DNA from 2 places in the Ferdinandcohnia sp. GQ5 genome. Region 2 is predicted to be linked to the other one. Evidence: riboswitches for the same ligand, from Rfam matches in the RefSeq annotation. Region 2 holds a riboswitch; the other holds the start of a gene.

Evidence for each region. A riboswitch is a leader RNA that binds a small molecule or an ion and turns the genes downstream of it on or off. The one in region 2 is predicted to bind cyclic di-GMP.
Region 1: it holds a riboswitch for cyclic di-GMP, as region 2 does, so the genes downstream of both, AC6CHV_RS24330 (methyl-accepting chemotaxis protein) here and AC6CHV_RS15410 (diguanylate cyclase domain-containing protein) in region 2, are expected to answer to the same signal.

Annotation. Positions count from the first base shown of each region.
Region 1 covers NZ_JCAXEW010000028.1:21,031-28,972, forward strand. Annotated here, with positions in the region: gene AC6CHV_RS24295 (Gfo/Idh/MocA family oxidoreductase) at 1-726, shown strand, start outside; gene AC6CHV_RS24300 (YhcH/YjgK/YiaL family protein) at 754-1,212, shown strand; gene AC6CHV_RS24305 (FCD domain-containing protein) at 1,317-1,994, shown strand; gene AC6CHV_RS24310 (zinc-binding dehydrogenase) at 2,130-3,149, shown strand; gene AC6CHV_RS24315 (hypothetical protein) at 3,280-3,645, shown strand; gene AC6CHV_RS24320 (YwzD family small protein) at 3,775-3,903, shown strand; gene AC6CHV_RS24325 (Gfo/Idh/MocA family protein) at 4,219-5,190, shown strand; cyclic di-GMP riboswitch class I at 5,528-5,613, shown strand; gene AC6CHV_RS24330 (methyl-accepting chemotaxis protein) at 5,702-7,378, shown strand; gene AC6CHV_RS24335 (DUF4083 family protein) at 7,565-7,714, shown strand; gene AC6CHV_RS24340 (hypothetical protein) at 7,803-7,942, opposite strand, start outside.
Region 2 covers NZ_JCAXEW010000012.1:35,586-43,527, reverse strand. Annotated here, with positions in the region: gene AC6CHV_RS15415 (DUF2653 family protein) at 1-25, shown strand, start outside; gene AC6CHV_RS15410 (diguanylate cyclase domain-containing protein) at 182-1,372, opposite strand; cyclic di-GMP riboswitch class I at 1,712-1,775, opposite strand; gene AC6CHV_RS15405 (polyamine ABC transporter ATP-binding protein) at 2,057-3,166, shown strand; gene AC6CHV_RS15400 (ABC transporter permease subunit) at 3,156-3,974, shown strand; gene AC6CHV_RS15395 (ABC transporter permease subunit) at 3,964-4,767, shown strand; gene AC6CHV_RS15390 (extracellular solute-binding protein) at 4,764-5,837, shown strand; gene AC6CHV_RS15385 (NERD domain-containing protein) at 6,612-7,532, opposite strand; gene AC6CHV_RS15380 (MMPL family transporter) at 7,686-7,942, opposite strand, start outside.

The sequences.
Region 1 (7,942 bases), on a different contig from region 2:
CAAGCAGGAAAACCTGTTTACGTAGAAAAACCAATGGCGTTAAATAGTGCAGAATGTGAGGAAATGATCGTAGTCTGCAAGGAAGCAGGAGTACCATTATATGTTTCCTTTTATCGTCGGGCAATGCCAAGATTCTTGAAAATCAAGGAACTGATTGAATCGAATGCAATTGGTGAGGTTCGATTTGTGAAGACGACTCAATACCAGAAGGTAGCTGAAGATGTTTTAGATAAGGATAATCTACCATGGCGTGTTCAACCGGAACTTGCAGGTGGAGGATTATTTTTTGATTTAGCGAGCCATACCATTGATTTATTGGACTTTTTACTAGGACCGATCACAGATGTAAAGGGCTTTGCGTCCAATCAAGCTGGACATTACCCAGCTGAAGATATTGTAACGGGGACTTATTTGTTTGAATCAGGCGTCCATGGAACAGGTAGCTGGTGCTTTTCCGCCTTTGAAAATGTAGATATGAATGAAATTATTGGTAGTAAAGGAAAGATTTCTTTTTCCACTTTTAGCAATGATCCGATTTTACTTACAACTTCAGAAGGCACACAGGAATGGAGCTTTGAACAGCCAAAGCACGTTCATCAGCCGTTGATTGAAACCCTCGTTGCGGAACTAACAGGTGTAGATGCAAATTGCTCATGCACGGGTGAAACAGCATTAAGGACAAGTAAAGTCATGGAAGAATTGGTGAAGAGTCATTATAAAGATTAATGGCGATTTCGTATTGGAGGAATCATTGTGATTATTGATAAATTAGCAAATGCACATTTGTATGAAGGTGTGCGACCACGTTTGAAAATGGCACTCGATTATTTACGCGAAACAGACCTTACGGAACTTCCTGTAGGGGAATACGAAATTGATGGCGATAATGTTTTTATCCAAATTCATGAATATGAAACAAAGAGCAGTGAAGAAGCGCGTTTTGAATGTCATTCTCGCTATGCCGATGTGCAGTATATCATTCGTGGTGAGGAAAAAATGGGTTATACAAATGTCGAGAATACTAGAGTAGTAGAAGAGTTGAAGGAAAAAGATCTTTACTTCTTAGAGACTGTAGCAGAGGACCGCTTCCTTGTGAAGGAAGGCATGTTTGCTCTTTTTACACCAGAGGATGCTCATATGCCAGGGATGTACACAAGTGCACCGAAGCCAGTGAAAAAGGCTGTTGTCAAAGTTCTTTGGAATGAACGATAGGACCTATTGGTAGAAAAATAGGCTGAAAGCGCTTTGAACACCTCTTGCGAAAGGAAATTCTTTAAATTATCCTAAAGATAGAAGATTGAAAGGTGGGAAGATATTTGGAGTCTGTTACGGATTTACCCGGTGCTTCATTGGGAGAAAAAATAGCATATGAGCTTCGCTTAGAAATTATAAAAGGTACGATTAAAAATGGTGAGACGTTATCAGAAAACCAAATAGCTTCTAAATTTGGAACAAGTCGATCGCCTGTAAGGGAGTCGCTCAAAATCCTACAACACGAGGGGTTAATTCGACTTGAAAGAATGGGCGCTGTTGTACAAGGTCTAACCCCTAAAGGAATGAGTGAGTTATATGATGTACGGATTCTCATCGAAAACTTTGCGATTAAAAAACTTTTAGCGGATGATTGTGAAACAACGGTTCAAAAGCTTTCTGTTACCATTGATAAAATGGAAATGGCAGCAAAGCACGGAAACTATATGGAGTTTGCCTATTATGACTTGCAATTCCATGAGACTATTATCATTGATACAGGACATGAAAGAATATTACATTTGTGGAATAGCATCTGCCAAATCATATATGCGGCCATGCTTGTTGCAACTGAAAAAAGGTTTTCTTCGAATGCCCATGAAATCGAACCTTTATTAAATCAACACCGAGCTATCGTGCAATACCTCAGTTCTAAGGACAGCCAACAAATTAATAAAATCTTAAATGAGCACTTTGAAGATATGATTGATAGTGTTGGAAAAAGTATTTCAAAAGGACAATAAGTATCTGAAGACAGGCATAGCAACGGAAAGGCACATGACGACTTTCAGTGCGGTACACCTGTTAAGATACTTTTTAAAAATATAGGTTGTCGACAAGTATACAGACGTCTAACGACTCAATAAGGAGGATGAGATATGAAAGCAATCATGATAAATAAACCCTTTGAAGTGGAAGTCAAGGAGGTTCCAAAGCCAGAGATTACTGACAGGAAAGACGTTATTATAAAAGTCATAGCTGGTGGGATTTGCGGTTCAGATGTGGGGATCTACAATGGTTCAAACTCGCTTGCGACATATCCACGATTAATCGGTCACGAATTTGGTGGGATTGTGGAATCTGTTGGCAGCGGGGTAACGAAGGTTAAAGTGGGCGACTTAGTCGCTGTCGATAATGTCAATAGCTGTGGAACCTGTTACGCTTGCCGAACTGGTCACCACAATGTTTGCTCTACTGTTGAGGTAACAGGTGTACATCGTGATGGCGGATTTGCTGAATATGTAAAAACAACCGAAGAAAATGCCTATAAGGTAAACAAGGATACGACGAATCCACTTCATGTGTCTCTTGTTGAACCATACTCAATTGGCGTTGAGGTGAATGAACGTGGCCGAATCACAAAAGGAGACAAGGTGTTGGTGATGGGTTCGGGTCCAATCGGGGTTGCTGTAATGCAGGTGGCTAAATCACGCGGAGCAGAAGTGATCATGACGGATCTTGTGAACAACCGTTTGGAGCGTGCAACAGATATGGGTGCAGACCGAGTGGTAAATGTTCTTGAGGAGAGCCTAGCAGAAGCAATTAACGAGTTTACGGATGGAGAGGGTATACCCGTGATTGTTGACTCTGTTTGCTCACCGAGAAGTTTAGAAGAGGCATTGGAATTCGTTTCTCCTGCAGGTCGAATCGTCGCATTAGGGACTGGTAACAAACCATCAGAAATTCCACAAGTCGCTTTTACAAAAAAAGGTGTCGATGTAGTTGGATCACGTCTGAACAATTATCGATTCCCACATGTCATCGAATTACTAGAATCGGGTGCCATTACACCTGAAAAAATGCATACACATACCTTCGAATTTACTGATATCAAAGCAGCACTGGAAGAAGTCATTAACAATAAAGATGAGGTTTGCAAGGTTGTATTGACTTTTTAAATACGAATAGGTTAATAGAACTAGTTCAGAATGAAGTGCCCTACCTTTAGTACCATTTTTACAGAAAATAAAGGAATTTGTCGATTTCTGTGTAATCTGTAGAATGAAGCTACTAAAGGGAGGGTTTTGAATGGGGAACTTTGTCAAAGTTTTAGGGATTGTGCTGGTGTTGTTAATGCTTGTACTACCTGGAAATACTGCATTTGCTCATGGGGATGATTGCGGATGTGGCGACTATTTGCAAGGAGCAGAGCGTAACAAGGCGGTTGCGAGCATATTGAAATCGAATGAATTTAAAGTGGTGAAAGCAGATAAAAAGAGTAACGGATACCAGTTTGTCGGGGCTAATCAGATTATGGCAATAAAAATGCCTAACTCTGAGGGGAAAGTCTACACAATGGTCGCTGTTCCGTTTGTTCACGAAAATGGCGAAGTGTTATTATCAGTTTTTGCGGATGGAGTTCATATGGGTGACGGACCTCCTCCAGTACAATAAGTAAGTTTTGGCCCCTGATAAATCGTTAGGGGTTTTTTGTTGAAGTTTTGTCACAATTTTCCTTTGCAAAATTTGCTGAATAGTGTAAAATGGATTTTAATTGGAAAATGAAAATGGTAGGTAAAAAGTATGAGTTCTGAACAACTTTTAAAAATAATGGTAGACATTCAGAAAAAAGTAGAAGAAACAACTACTATCACAACTGAAGAGGTTATGCAGGATTTAATTGGCAAGTTAAAAGATTGTCACTCTGTATAACTTGATCAATTTTAAGGATGAAGTCAGAGGATGAACTCTGGCTTTTTTTATTTCAAGATAAAGCCTTTCGTAATCTCCTAAAATATGAGAATATGTAATTGTTTAGTAACTTTATTGCTTAGAAGTCCACTACTTATATTAGTAAGACAATGGTAAAAGAGTTTACAATTTAAGGAGTATAACCCTTGGCTGAATAAAGTTATGCCTCCGGCGGATGCCACGATTTTTCAGTGGATTTTTTTCGAGAAAGCTCGAAAAAAATCGGGCGCAAATACGCCAAGGCGCATTTGATTCAATAATTTAGGAGGAACTCAGATGACAAAGGTTCGTTTTGGTGTTTTATCAACCGCGAAAATTGCGCGAAATACAGTGATTCCAGCGATGGAGCGTGCACATAATGCAGAGGTTGTGGCTGTTGCGAGTGAAAGCGGGAAGGCGAAAGACTTTGCTGTTGACCTTGGCATTCCAAAGCATTATGAATCATACACCGATTTATTGAATGACCCTGAAATTGATGCGGTGTACATTCCGCTTCCAAATCAACTACATAAACAATGGGCGATTGAAGCTGCGAAGCACGGAAAACATGTGCTTTGTGAAAAGCCAGCAGCATTGACCTCACAAGACGTGGAAGAGATGGCGACAGCTTTTAAAGAAAACAATGTGATTTTCATGGAAGCGTTCATGTATCAGTTCCATCCACAGCATAACCGTGTGAAAGAAATGATCGCAGGAGGCGAAATTGGTGATGTGAAGTTAATTCGCTCAACATTCTCCTTCCTCCATGATTTGAATTCTGGAAGCATTAAGATGCAAAAGGATCTTGGTGGCGGCGTGTTATATGATGTGGGTTGCTATTGCATCCATGCAAGTCGTTTGATTACGGGTGAAGAGCCAGTTGAAGTGAAGGCAGCTGCAAACATTCACCCGACACATGACGTCGACATTACGGCAGCAGGTACGCTGAAGTTTGAAAGTGGCGTAATTGCGAACTTTGATGTTAGTTTTGAGCAATCATTTAAGGAGCAGTATGAAGTGGTCGGCACGAAAGGTTCGATCGTAGTGAAGCATGCATTCCGTCCTGACAATGAAGGTGGAAACGGTGTGCTTGTGGTGAACAACGAAGGAGGCCAACGTGAAGAAACGGTGCAAGGTGACCAGTATAAGCTTCAGGTGGAGCATTTTGCAGAAAGTGTTCTTTCTAATAAACAACCGATGTACAACCTTGATGAAACGTTGAAAAATATGCGCGTGATCGAGCAGGCACTTACTTCCGCTCGTAACTAAAAAGTCAGCCCCCGGGCTGGCTTTTTCGTTTCTTCCTTTTTTACTCTCCCTTACTCAAATCTATCAAAATTTCTCTCCCAAACATGTATATCTATCAAAAATCCGGCAATACTAGATTACTAGAAGATGGGACACAGGGACAGGTCACTTGTCCCAGAAAAATGGAGGGATTCGAAGATGATGAAGGTGAATGTGGAGTTACCTGAGGTTCTACCGGCGAATAAGGAAGATTTTATGAAATTGTTGCTAGAATTAGTAGTGAAAAAGTAATGGGAATTATGATGTGGTCTATTGTTGAAGAGTAGAAAAACTTATATACTAATAGAAGAAAACGTATATCAGAATAGGGCAAACTCTCCGAAAGGATTGGACGCAAAGCCTAGGGTCTACCGTACACTGTACCATGATCGCCTGGCTGCCAATAATGTACGCTTGTTGGGCCATTCTTTTAGTGATTGGTCTTATTTTTTTGCCTGATTTTCTACTATTCTACGAGGAAGAGGTACCATAGATGAAAAGTATTCGAACAAGGTTATTTGTTAGTTTTTTTGCCATTATCATCCTTTGTATAGGCTTAGCGACCTATAATTACATAGCGGTGTCCAATATGAATCAGAAAACGGACGATGTTGTGTCGGAGGAACTCTCCGTTTTACTAGAATATGATAGTTTGAAATACAATATTGCCCAGAGTATTGCGCTTGCGAGGGCGTATGTACTGTATGGGGATGATACCTATAGAAATGAGTATGATGTTTACTCGGTAGAATTTGATTTAACGGATCGAAAATTAAATGCAATGAAGGTAAAAGAGGTTGAAGAGCTTATAAGAGAAATGAAAAATTGGCGTGAATTGATGAAGGAAAAAGTTTTTGCCCCTTATGATAGCGGGGATACTGAGCTTGCGATGCATAATTTGAAGACGTATATCCAGCCGAAGTCAAATGAATTGATGGAACAAGTTAAAAAGCTCACGGATGATCGAGAAAGACAGATTGTCTCAACGGGTACGGACGTTGTGAAATATGGTCAATCCGTGAACTTTGTAGGACTTCTGGTCACAGCTGCTGTGATTATTTTAGGAATTGTGATTTCGATTTATACCTCTGTGGTGATTGCTAGACCGGTAAAAAGTGTTGCAAGTCGAATGAAGGCGATTTCCAATGGCAATCTTCAATCGGACCCAATTAAAACGAAGCTCAAAGATGAAATTGGTCAGCTTGTTTTGGCGGTTAATGAGATGAATGAAAATTTAAAAGGCATGTTTAAGAAAATGGTTGTCGTCTCCGACAGTGTCACTGGTCAAAGTGAAGAATTGACCCAGTATGCGGATGAGGTTATGGCGGGCAGTCAGCAGATAGCAGTCACAATGGAGGAACTTTCACGCGGTGCAGAAGACCAGGCGACGTCTGCTACCACATTAATTGAAAAAATGTCCACGTTCTCGGACGAAATCATGCATGTAGCGGTTAAGGGCGATAGTATTAAGGAACAATCACAAGGCATGCTTGCCATGACAAACGACGGCAGTTCATATATGGAAACATCGATTCAACAAATGTCGAGCATCTATGAAAAAATGAAACAGTCACACGCGCTTGTTGTTGGTCTGGACCATAAAACAAACGAGATTACGAAGCTTGTTAAAGTTATTCAGGAGATCGCGGGGCAAACGAATCTTTTAGCATTAAACGCAGCAATCGAGGCAGCCCGCGCAGGAGAACACGGAAGAGGATTTGCGGTTGTTGCCGATGAGGTTCGAAAGCTTGCAGAACAGGTTGGTAAATCGGTCGCAGAGATCACAGAGATTGTAAAAGGTATCCAAACAGAATCAAAGCAGGTCGTTCAATCCTTAGATGACGGCTATCAATCCGTTGAAGAAGGCACCAACCAAATTCAAACGACCGGAAAAACCTTTAATGAATTGAAACGAACAATTGAAGAAATCGGTACACAAATAGAAGCAATGTCAAGCTCGTTATACGGGGTACTTGAAGATACAAGAGAGATTAGCGGTGCCATCGAAGGAATTGCGGCTGTCGCTGAAGAATCAGCTGCTGGCGTTGAACAAGTATCCGCAACCGCCCAGCAATCCAGTAGTTCCATGGAAGAAGTCGCCAAAAGCGCCAAACAACTCGAAGAAAACGCCGGCGAACTAAACGAACTCATCCAAGCCTGGGACAAATAGTGCTGGGGGAAGGACCCTTAGGGCAAATTTCATGTGCCAGGATTCCAGCCGCCGCTGTAACCTCCACTTTGGGTCCCAGCTGAACCTTGGGACACAGGGACAGGTTCCTTGTCCCAGAAGGCTGATGGACTCCTCCACAAGTGCCATGGTATATTATAGAAAAAAGGGAAGAGAGGAACTTCAGTAGTGGTAAATATCGGTGACATTCTTTTTCAATTATTTGCACTTCTCGTTCCATTAAGCATAATAGCGGTACTCGTTTATGTGGTACGGTTCTCAAAGCGGGTTAAACGAATGGAAGCGAAGCTAGATGAACTATCGAAAAAAGTAGAGTAGGACTTGGGAGAGAATCCCAGGTCTTTTTTTCTGAGAGTGTTGGTGACCAGTTTTTATCTCAGAAAAAGGATGCCAGTGTTGGCATCCTTCATTTTTTTACACTTACTTTAACATTACGAAACATGAATTTGGTTTTTTCTTGTTTGTTCGTGAGTACCATCGCGTCAATCTGGGAGGTGGTATCCTGCAGCTCGACCTCAAGCTGAATCGTCCGCCACGGATCATGCA
Region 2 (7,942 bases):
AGGTATTATTGCCCATATCAACTAAGAAAAGCGCAGGGCCCCCGCCTATCGGCGACAAGCACAAGACGAGCGCTGACAGAAGGTGATTTTTACCTTCAGAAGCGATTGGCTTGTGACCTCGAGCCGATGGTGCCTGGAGCTGGACAACGAGTAAAAAGCTCATCCATTTGGATGAGCTTTTTTATTTCGCTATTACGATGCGTTTTTTTCCACTTTCTTTTGCAGCATATAGCGCTTGGTCGGCTGCCTTTTTTAAAGAATCTACGGTCGTTCCATGGTGTGGATATATCCCGACACCCGTACTGATCGAAACAATGATTTTTTCATTCTCCATGATGATTGGATTTTCATTATAATACTCATTTAATGTTGCGTAAATTTCCTTTACACACGTGTCACTGCTATTTTTAATCAGAATCATGAATTCATCTCCGGCATAACGATACCCCTCAAACTTTTCATTACATACCGTTTTCATTCCGTATGCTAGTACCTGTAAATATAGGTCACCAGCATCGTGCCCAAAGCGATCATTGACCTGTTTTAAATCATCAGAGTCTATCATCATAACTGTTATTTCATCATTCTCATTTTTGATCAGTTGTGCTAAATCCTCATGGAAGGCACGGTGGTTTTTTAAACCTGTTAATTCATCCGTACGAGACATTGTGTAAATTTTTTCATATAATCTTGCTGTTTCAATCGAGTTGATCACTTGCGCTCCGATCATTTGTAGTAGTTCCTCATGCTCTTTCCGATAAGCAAAATCTTTAAAGCTCTGAGTTGAGATGACACCTTTGACCTGGTCATCAATGACAACGGGTACAAAAAGACAGGAGCTTGTGTCCTCGTCCCCCTCACCCATTTTCGTATCATATTCAATGTTCTGGTTTTGATGTTTGAGGTGGACGATTTCCCTTGTTTTGATGACTTTTGATGTGTAGTTTTCGCCAAAGTCTACGGTACTTGGAGGAGCTGGTTCGCCATTATCCATAATAAAGACTAAATGAATATATTTGTCACCAGGATTATGCAATGCAATATAAAATGCATCAGTAGGCATAACACGTGAAACCATTTCATAAGACTTTTGGAGAAGGACGGATTCATTTAATGTTTTACTGCAGACTTGTGCGAAATCATGTAGGATTCGGTAATGCTTATTCATCCAATGCATGTTTTCCATTTGTTCGTTTATTTCTTGGAGTTGATTTAAAAGGGTACTGGTAATCTCTTGTTCTTCTTTTTCCTGACATGTTTGATTAAGTAAAGTACGAACCTCGTCAGAAATTAGAGTCTTCTCAGAACCAATCATCTCAATTAGTTCGCTTAATTTTTTTAGCAAGTTAAGATTCTGGATTGTTTTCTCCATGTAATCACTTCCAAATTTTTTTAGAGGATGTTCCAAAATTCGTTTGAAATGTTCCAATTCCAAAAATCTAGTAATATAGTAGCAACATATTGTTAATAAATTGGTATAAAAAAAGACTAATCATATACCGATTAATCTACGTTCTTTCGATACGAGCTGTACTCGGTAACTGGCTGGCATGTCCAAAATGAGGATGTTCCAAAACTCAGGTAAAAATGACACATAGAATTTCTGGGTTGGCTTACTTCTACGTTCCTCACGTATAATTACATACGCTCTGGTACAAAAAAGCTACGCCGCCTTGAACTTCTCGGTCCTTTTTATCTTCCATTTTGAACACTAGTGAACTTTAGCCCCTATAGTTTTGCGTCTTCATCTTTCAATGAATTTGCCCTTACTTTATCCAATTAACTCATTAAAGAAAGAGTATTTTAAATAGTACTATAATTATATTTCTATTTTCCTCTTTGGTCAATGAAATCGTTATAATCTTTTGCTAAAAACGGGAAAATTTTCCTATCCCAAATGCCCTATACACTTCTCTTGTTTCAATAAGAAAATAGTCTTCCCTAGTTTTCTGACTTGACAATTATAATTATTATTGTTTTTTTTGCCGATTCGTGTATAATTATGCCGGATTACGTTATGAATCTTATCTCTATTAATAGAAAGAAGGGGGTTGCTATGAACAGTATACCTATTATCCAATTTAAAAATGTCACAAAGCAGTATGACAATGATCCAGCTGTTCTCGACAATGTTAGCTTTGAAATAGAAAGAGGAAAATTTTATACTCTTCTCGGTCCATCTGGGTGTGGAAAAACCACGATACTTCGGTTAATCGCAGGATTTATTGAACCATCAAGTGGTGAGGTTTATTTTAATGGTAAAAAAGTAAATACGACACCTGCAAATAAACGTCAAGTAAATACAGTGTTTCAGGATTACGCCCTGTTTCCACATCTTAATGTATTTGAAAATATTGCTTTTGGGTTACGTATAAAGAAATTGAAGCAATCTGAAATAGATAAAAAGGTAAAAGAAGCTTTAAGCTTTGTTAATCTTGCAGGCTATGAAAATCGTGAAATTCAAGAAATGTCAGGTGGTCAGAGACAGCGTGTTGCGATTGCACGTGCAATTGTTAATGAACCCGAGATTATCTTATTGGATGAACCATTATCCGCTCTCGATTTGAAGCTTCGTACCGAAATGCAATACGAGCTTCGCGACCTTCAGAAGCGGCTTGGTATTACTTTTATCTTCGTTACCCATGACCAAGAAGAAGCTCTTGCCATGTCTGATGAGATATTTGTACTTAATGAAGGAAAAATTCAACAAAGTGGTACCCCAATTGATATATACGATGAACCAATCAATCGTTTTGTTGCTGATTTTATCGGTGAATCTAATATCGTAAAAGGAAAAATGCATCGAGACTTTCTCGTAGAATTCGTCGGAAAGACATTTGAATGCGTTGACCAAGGTTTTTCAGACAATGAATTAGTCGAAATTGTCATCCGTCCAGAAGATTTAGAAATTACTTCTGTTGAAAAAGGAAAACTACAAGTTGTAGTGGATTCCCAGTTATTTAGAGGAGTACATTATGAAATTTGCGGTTTGGATAAGGATGGAAATGAGTGGCTTGTTCATTCAACTAAGAAGGCTAAAGTTGGCGAAGAAATTGGACTTTATTTTGACCCAGAGGCAATACACGTTATGCGTCTTGGTGAAACAGAAGAAGAATATGATCGTCGTTTAGAGGCATACGTGGACGGGGAAAGCCATGGAAAATAAGGTAACACGTAATCTTGTTTTTATCCCTTATGCATTATGGATTCTCATATTTGTTATCGCTCCGGTTACACTTGTTGTCTATTATTCTTTTTTTGATATTGAGGGAAATTTATCTTTAGTAAACTATAAAACATTCTTCACACCCGTTTACTTAAAAATGACGCTGAGCTCTTTTTGGTATGCGTTTTTAATTACAGCTGTAACTCTATTAGTTGCATATCCGACAGCGTATTTAATTACAAGAACAAAACATAAACATCTGTGGTTATTATTAATCATTGCTCCATCCTGGATTAATTTACTATTAAAAGCCTATGCTTTTATTGGAATTTTCGGAACTTATGGCACAGCGAATGCGATTCTTGAAGTGTTTGGTATTGGCTCTAAACAATTATTATTTACGGATTTTAGCTTTGTGTTTGTATCTGTATATATTTTTATTCCGTTTATGATTTTACCAATCTTCAACTCGTTAAATGAATTAAACCCTAGTCTGCTAGATGCTTCTCGCGACCTTGGGGCATCTAAATGGACTACGTTTCGTCGTGTGATTTTTCCACTTACGATTCAAGGGGTAAAATCTGGCTGTCAGGTTGTATTTATTCCTGCTTTATCATTATTCATGCTGACACGACTAATTGCAGGAAACAAAGTGATTACACTTGGTACTGCTATTGAACAGCAGTTTCTTGTCACTCAGGATTGGGGCATGGGTTCAACAATAGCTGTCTTCCTGATTATTTTTATGGTATTAATTATGGTCGCAACTGGAAACCGCAAGAAACGAGGTGCTAAAAATGAGAGATAAACTGGCTATTTCTTCTAAGGCGTATCTATTTATTATTTTCTTCATTTTATATGCACCGATTTTCTATCTCGTGTATTACTCATTCAATAGTGGTGGCACGATGAGCAATTTTGAGGGCTTTACCTTGGATTGGTATAAGGAGCTATTCGGGGATACTAGACTGCTAATCATCGTGTTAAATACATTTGTGATTGCCTTGCTTTCTGCTCTTGTATCGACCATTATTGGCGTGCTTGGAGCCATTTGGATTCATTCGATTAAACAAAGACAAACTCAAAATACTTTACTATCGTTAAATAACGTCTTGATTGTAAGTCCTGATGTCATTATCGGTGCTTCCTTTTTAATTTTATTAACAATGGCTGGAATTAAATTAGGATTTTATTCTGTGTTACTTTCACATATTGCCTTCAGTATTCCAATCGTTGTACTTATGGTACTGCCAAAACTAAAAGAGATGAGTCCTTCTTTAATTGATGCAGCGAGAGATCTCGGAGCAAGCCAATGGCAGGTTCTAACAAAGGTGATTATTCCTTACATCACACCAGGAATTTTTGCTGGATTTTTCATGGCCCTTACGTATTCCTTCGATGATTTCGCTGTTACATTTTTCGTAACAGGAAATGGTTTCTCAACGCTATCTGTTGAAATCTATTCTCTTGCACGACGAGGAATCTCGTTAAATATTAATGCATTGTCAACTCTTCTCTTTATCTTTACAATGCTTCTTGTTGTTGGATATTACTTTATTGCACAACGAGGAAACACACGTGGATTGGGGGTTCGAAAATGACGAAACTCATCCGTGCCTTTATAGCAATTGCACTAGTATCAGGTGGGTTACTCTACCTTATCCACCATTTAAATTCATCTCAGGGTCTCGCTGGTGGGAACACCTTGACGATTTATAACTGGGGCGACTATATCGACGAAGAACTCATCGATCGTTTTGAAGAGGAAACTGGAATCAAGGTTATTTATGAAACCTTCGACTCTAATGAAGCGATGATGACAAAAATCGAACAAGGTGGAACCACCTACGATATCGCGGTGCCATCTGAATATATGATTGATAAAATGCGCCAAGAGGACTTACTCATCCCTCTTGACCATTCAAAACTACCAAATTTAAAAAACATTGATGAACGGTTCATGGATCTTCCTTTTGATCCGGGTAATCAGTACTCAGTCCCATATTTCTGGGGGACGGTCGGCATTGTCTATAACTCTACCATGCTTGATGGTAAAGAATTTACAAGCTGGAATGATCTCTGGGACCCTTCCCTAAAAAATGAAATCATCTTGGTTGATGGTGCCAGAGAAATCATTGGAATGGGGCTTAACTCTCTTGGTTATTCATTGAATGATACTAATCTTGACCACTTAATTGAAGCAAAGGCAAAACTGATGAAGCTTACCCCAAATGTAAAAGCAATTGTTGGTGACGAGGGTAAAGTACTGATTCAAAATCGCGAGGCTGCGATTGGAATTGTTTGGTCGGGTGATGCCGCTGATATCATGTGGGAAAATGAGGATCTGAACTATGTCGTACCAAGCGAAGGCTCTAACCTCTGGTTTGACAATATGGTCATTCCGAAGACAGCCAAAAATATTGATGGCGCACATCAGTTTATTAATTTTATGCTGGATGCGGAAGTAGCAGCTCAAAACACGGAATACGTCAGCTACTCTACTCCAAACAAAGAAGCACTACAATATATGCCAGAAGATATGGTGTCTGATGAGCGTTTCTACCCATCTCCAGAGCTAACCGAAAAGCTTGAGGTGTATGAAAACCTTGGGAAAAAGAACCTCGCCATCTATAACCAGCTTTTCCTAGAATTTAAGATGGGACAGAACTAACAGAAAAGCGCAAGGTGCCCGAATTCCAGCTGAAGGTAGGTACTCTTGTGCCTACCTCTGAAGCTTAGCCGTCCTGTCGTGGTCCACAAGTACTGAAAAAGGCATCTTTTTCCCTCAGAGGGGATTGGCTAGATAAGAGAGCCGAGATGCTCTTTCTTGGAGCTAGCATCGAATACAAGGACTGTATCATAACCGATACGGTCCTTGTGTTCGTTTATTGCGTTTTATCTTTTTTGCTTCTGGGGTAAACAAAGACTATGCGTTCAATATTTCGTTTTTAAATAATGCATAAGTTGAAAATCGTTACATTCTTACTCAACTTATAGGCTATTTTTCCCTTTTATTGGATCTTGCGAATGGTTTGGTGCTGCCTATTCTCAAAAAAGCATTCGTATCCCCTATTTACGTATGCTTTTTGATCACTTTCGCTTAGAAATCATTCGGAAATGGAATTTCATTACAATTCATGCCGATTCCAAAGTTACCTTTTCCTTTTATTGGATTTTCTGAATGGTTTTGTTTCACCTATCCTCAAAAAAACATTCGCAATCCCTATTTGCGTATGCTTTTTGGTCATTTTCGCTTAAAAAAGATACAGAAATGGAAATAAATTACAATTATCATCGATTCTAATGTCACTTTTTCCTTTTCCTGGATTTTACAAATACTTTTGTCTGCCCTGTCCACAAAAAAGCATTCGTATCCCTTATTTACCAATGCCTTTTGATCCATCTCGCTTAAAAATAATATAGAAGTGAATTTCCACTACTACACTTATATAAAACGGTAATACGTTGATTTTCCTCCCTCAACCATAACAAGATGTTCCTTCAATATTTTCTGCATTCTAAGCCTATTCATATCAAGCCCACACCAATCATTAGCCTCAGAAACGGTCAGTATCCTATTTGGAAAGAGCACCCTATATTCTTCTAGTGATCTCATAATACCTGTATGTAGAGCTTCCTTTGCCCCGCACCTCTCACACATAAGGTATCTTCCATTCAAACTAACCGATAGCGATCCACAATCGACGCAAGAGATTCCCTTTTTCACAGATTGATAGGTATATTCAGGGATAAGCTTATCATTGAATGGAGAATTTTCACTATGAAGTAGGGCTAGTTCTTTTGCCGATCCTATTAATGATCCACTAGTATTCATAGAAGCATAACCTAACTTCTTTAACAAAGAATTAATTTGAGTAGGTAGGATGATTGGAAGATGTCTATCTGCCTGAAAAAGGGTAAAGTCGGGATTATCAAAAATGATTTTCGCTTCAATGGGAAGATTAATACCTATTGATTGCATGAGTGGTCTAAGCAGGGATTCAGAGCGCTCTAGTTGAGGAATTGGATTCTTTATTTCATACCCAGATGAAAAGTACCATCGATTACCCTCAATATAAAATTCTCCTTCAAAGTTTTTGACATCGAAAAGATAGATTTTGTATGGACATATAAGGAGTGAGTCAATTTGAAAAGTTGTGTTTCGCCATTCAAGGAGGAGGTCATATAGTTGAAGATATGTGGAAGCAGGGGATCGGGCTATTAGTTCATCGAAATTGCATTCGCCTTCAAAGCCTTTTTCATCAGCTAGTAACTTTTTTACTTGCCCATCAGTAAACACTATTCGGGGCTTTAAGTAACGCCGTATTTGTAGGTGATTTGGAACCTTTCTTGCTTTAAGTATCATCTTTAGCCTTCCTTTTCTAAATTTTTACAATATAATAGTTTCATAATTCACAAATCTTGTCAATCACCTAAAATTCGATTTAATTAGAACACAAATCCATACACTATAAAAAGGCCTGTATCTAAATTGATACAGGCCCTTTCTTTTCTATCACTAATTTTCTTTACTTACCGCTTTATCCTTCTCTAAGAGTACGATTAACCCAGGTAACAATACTCCGCGGATTAGGAATGTGTCTAACAGAATTCCTACCGCTACAATAAAGCCGAAGACAAATAATAATTGAACCGGCTGTGTCATGAGGACCGCAAAGGTGGCAGCTAAAATGACACCCGCAGATGAAATGACTCCACCTGTTTTTGCGACTGCTATTTGTACCGCTTCTTTGACTGAATGATTTCTTCTTTCTT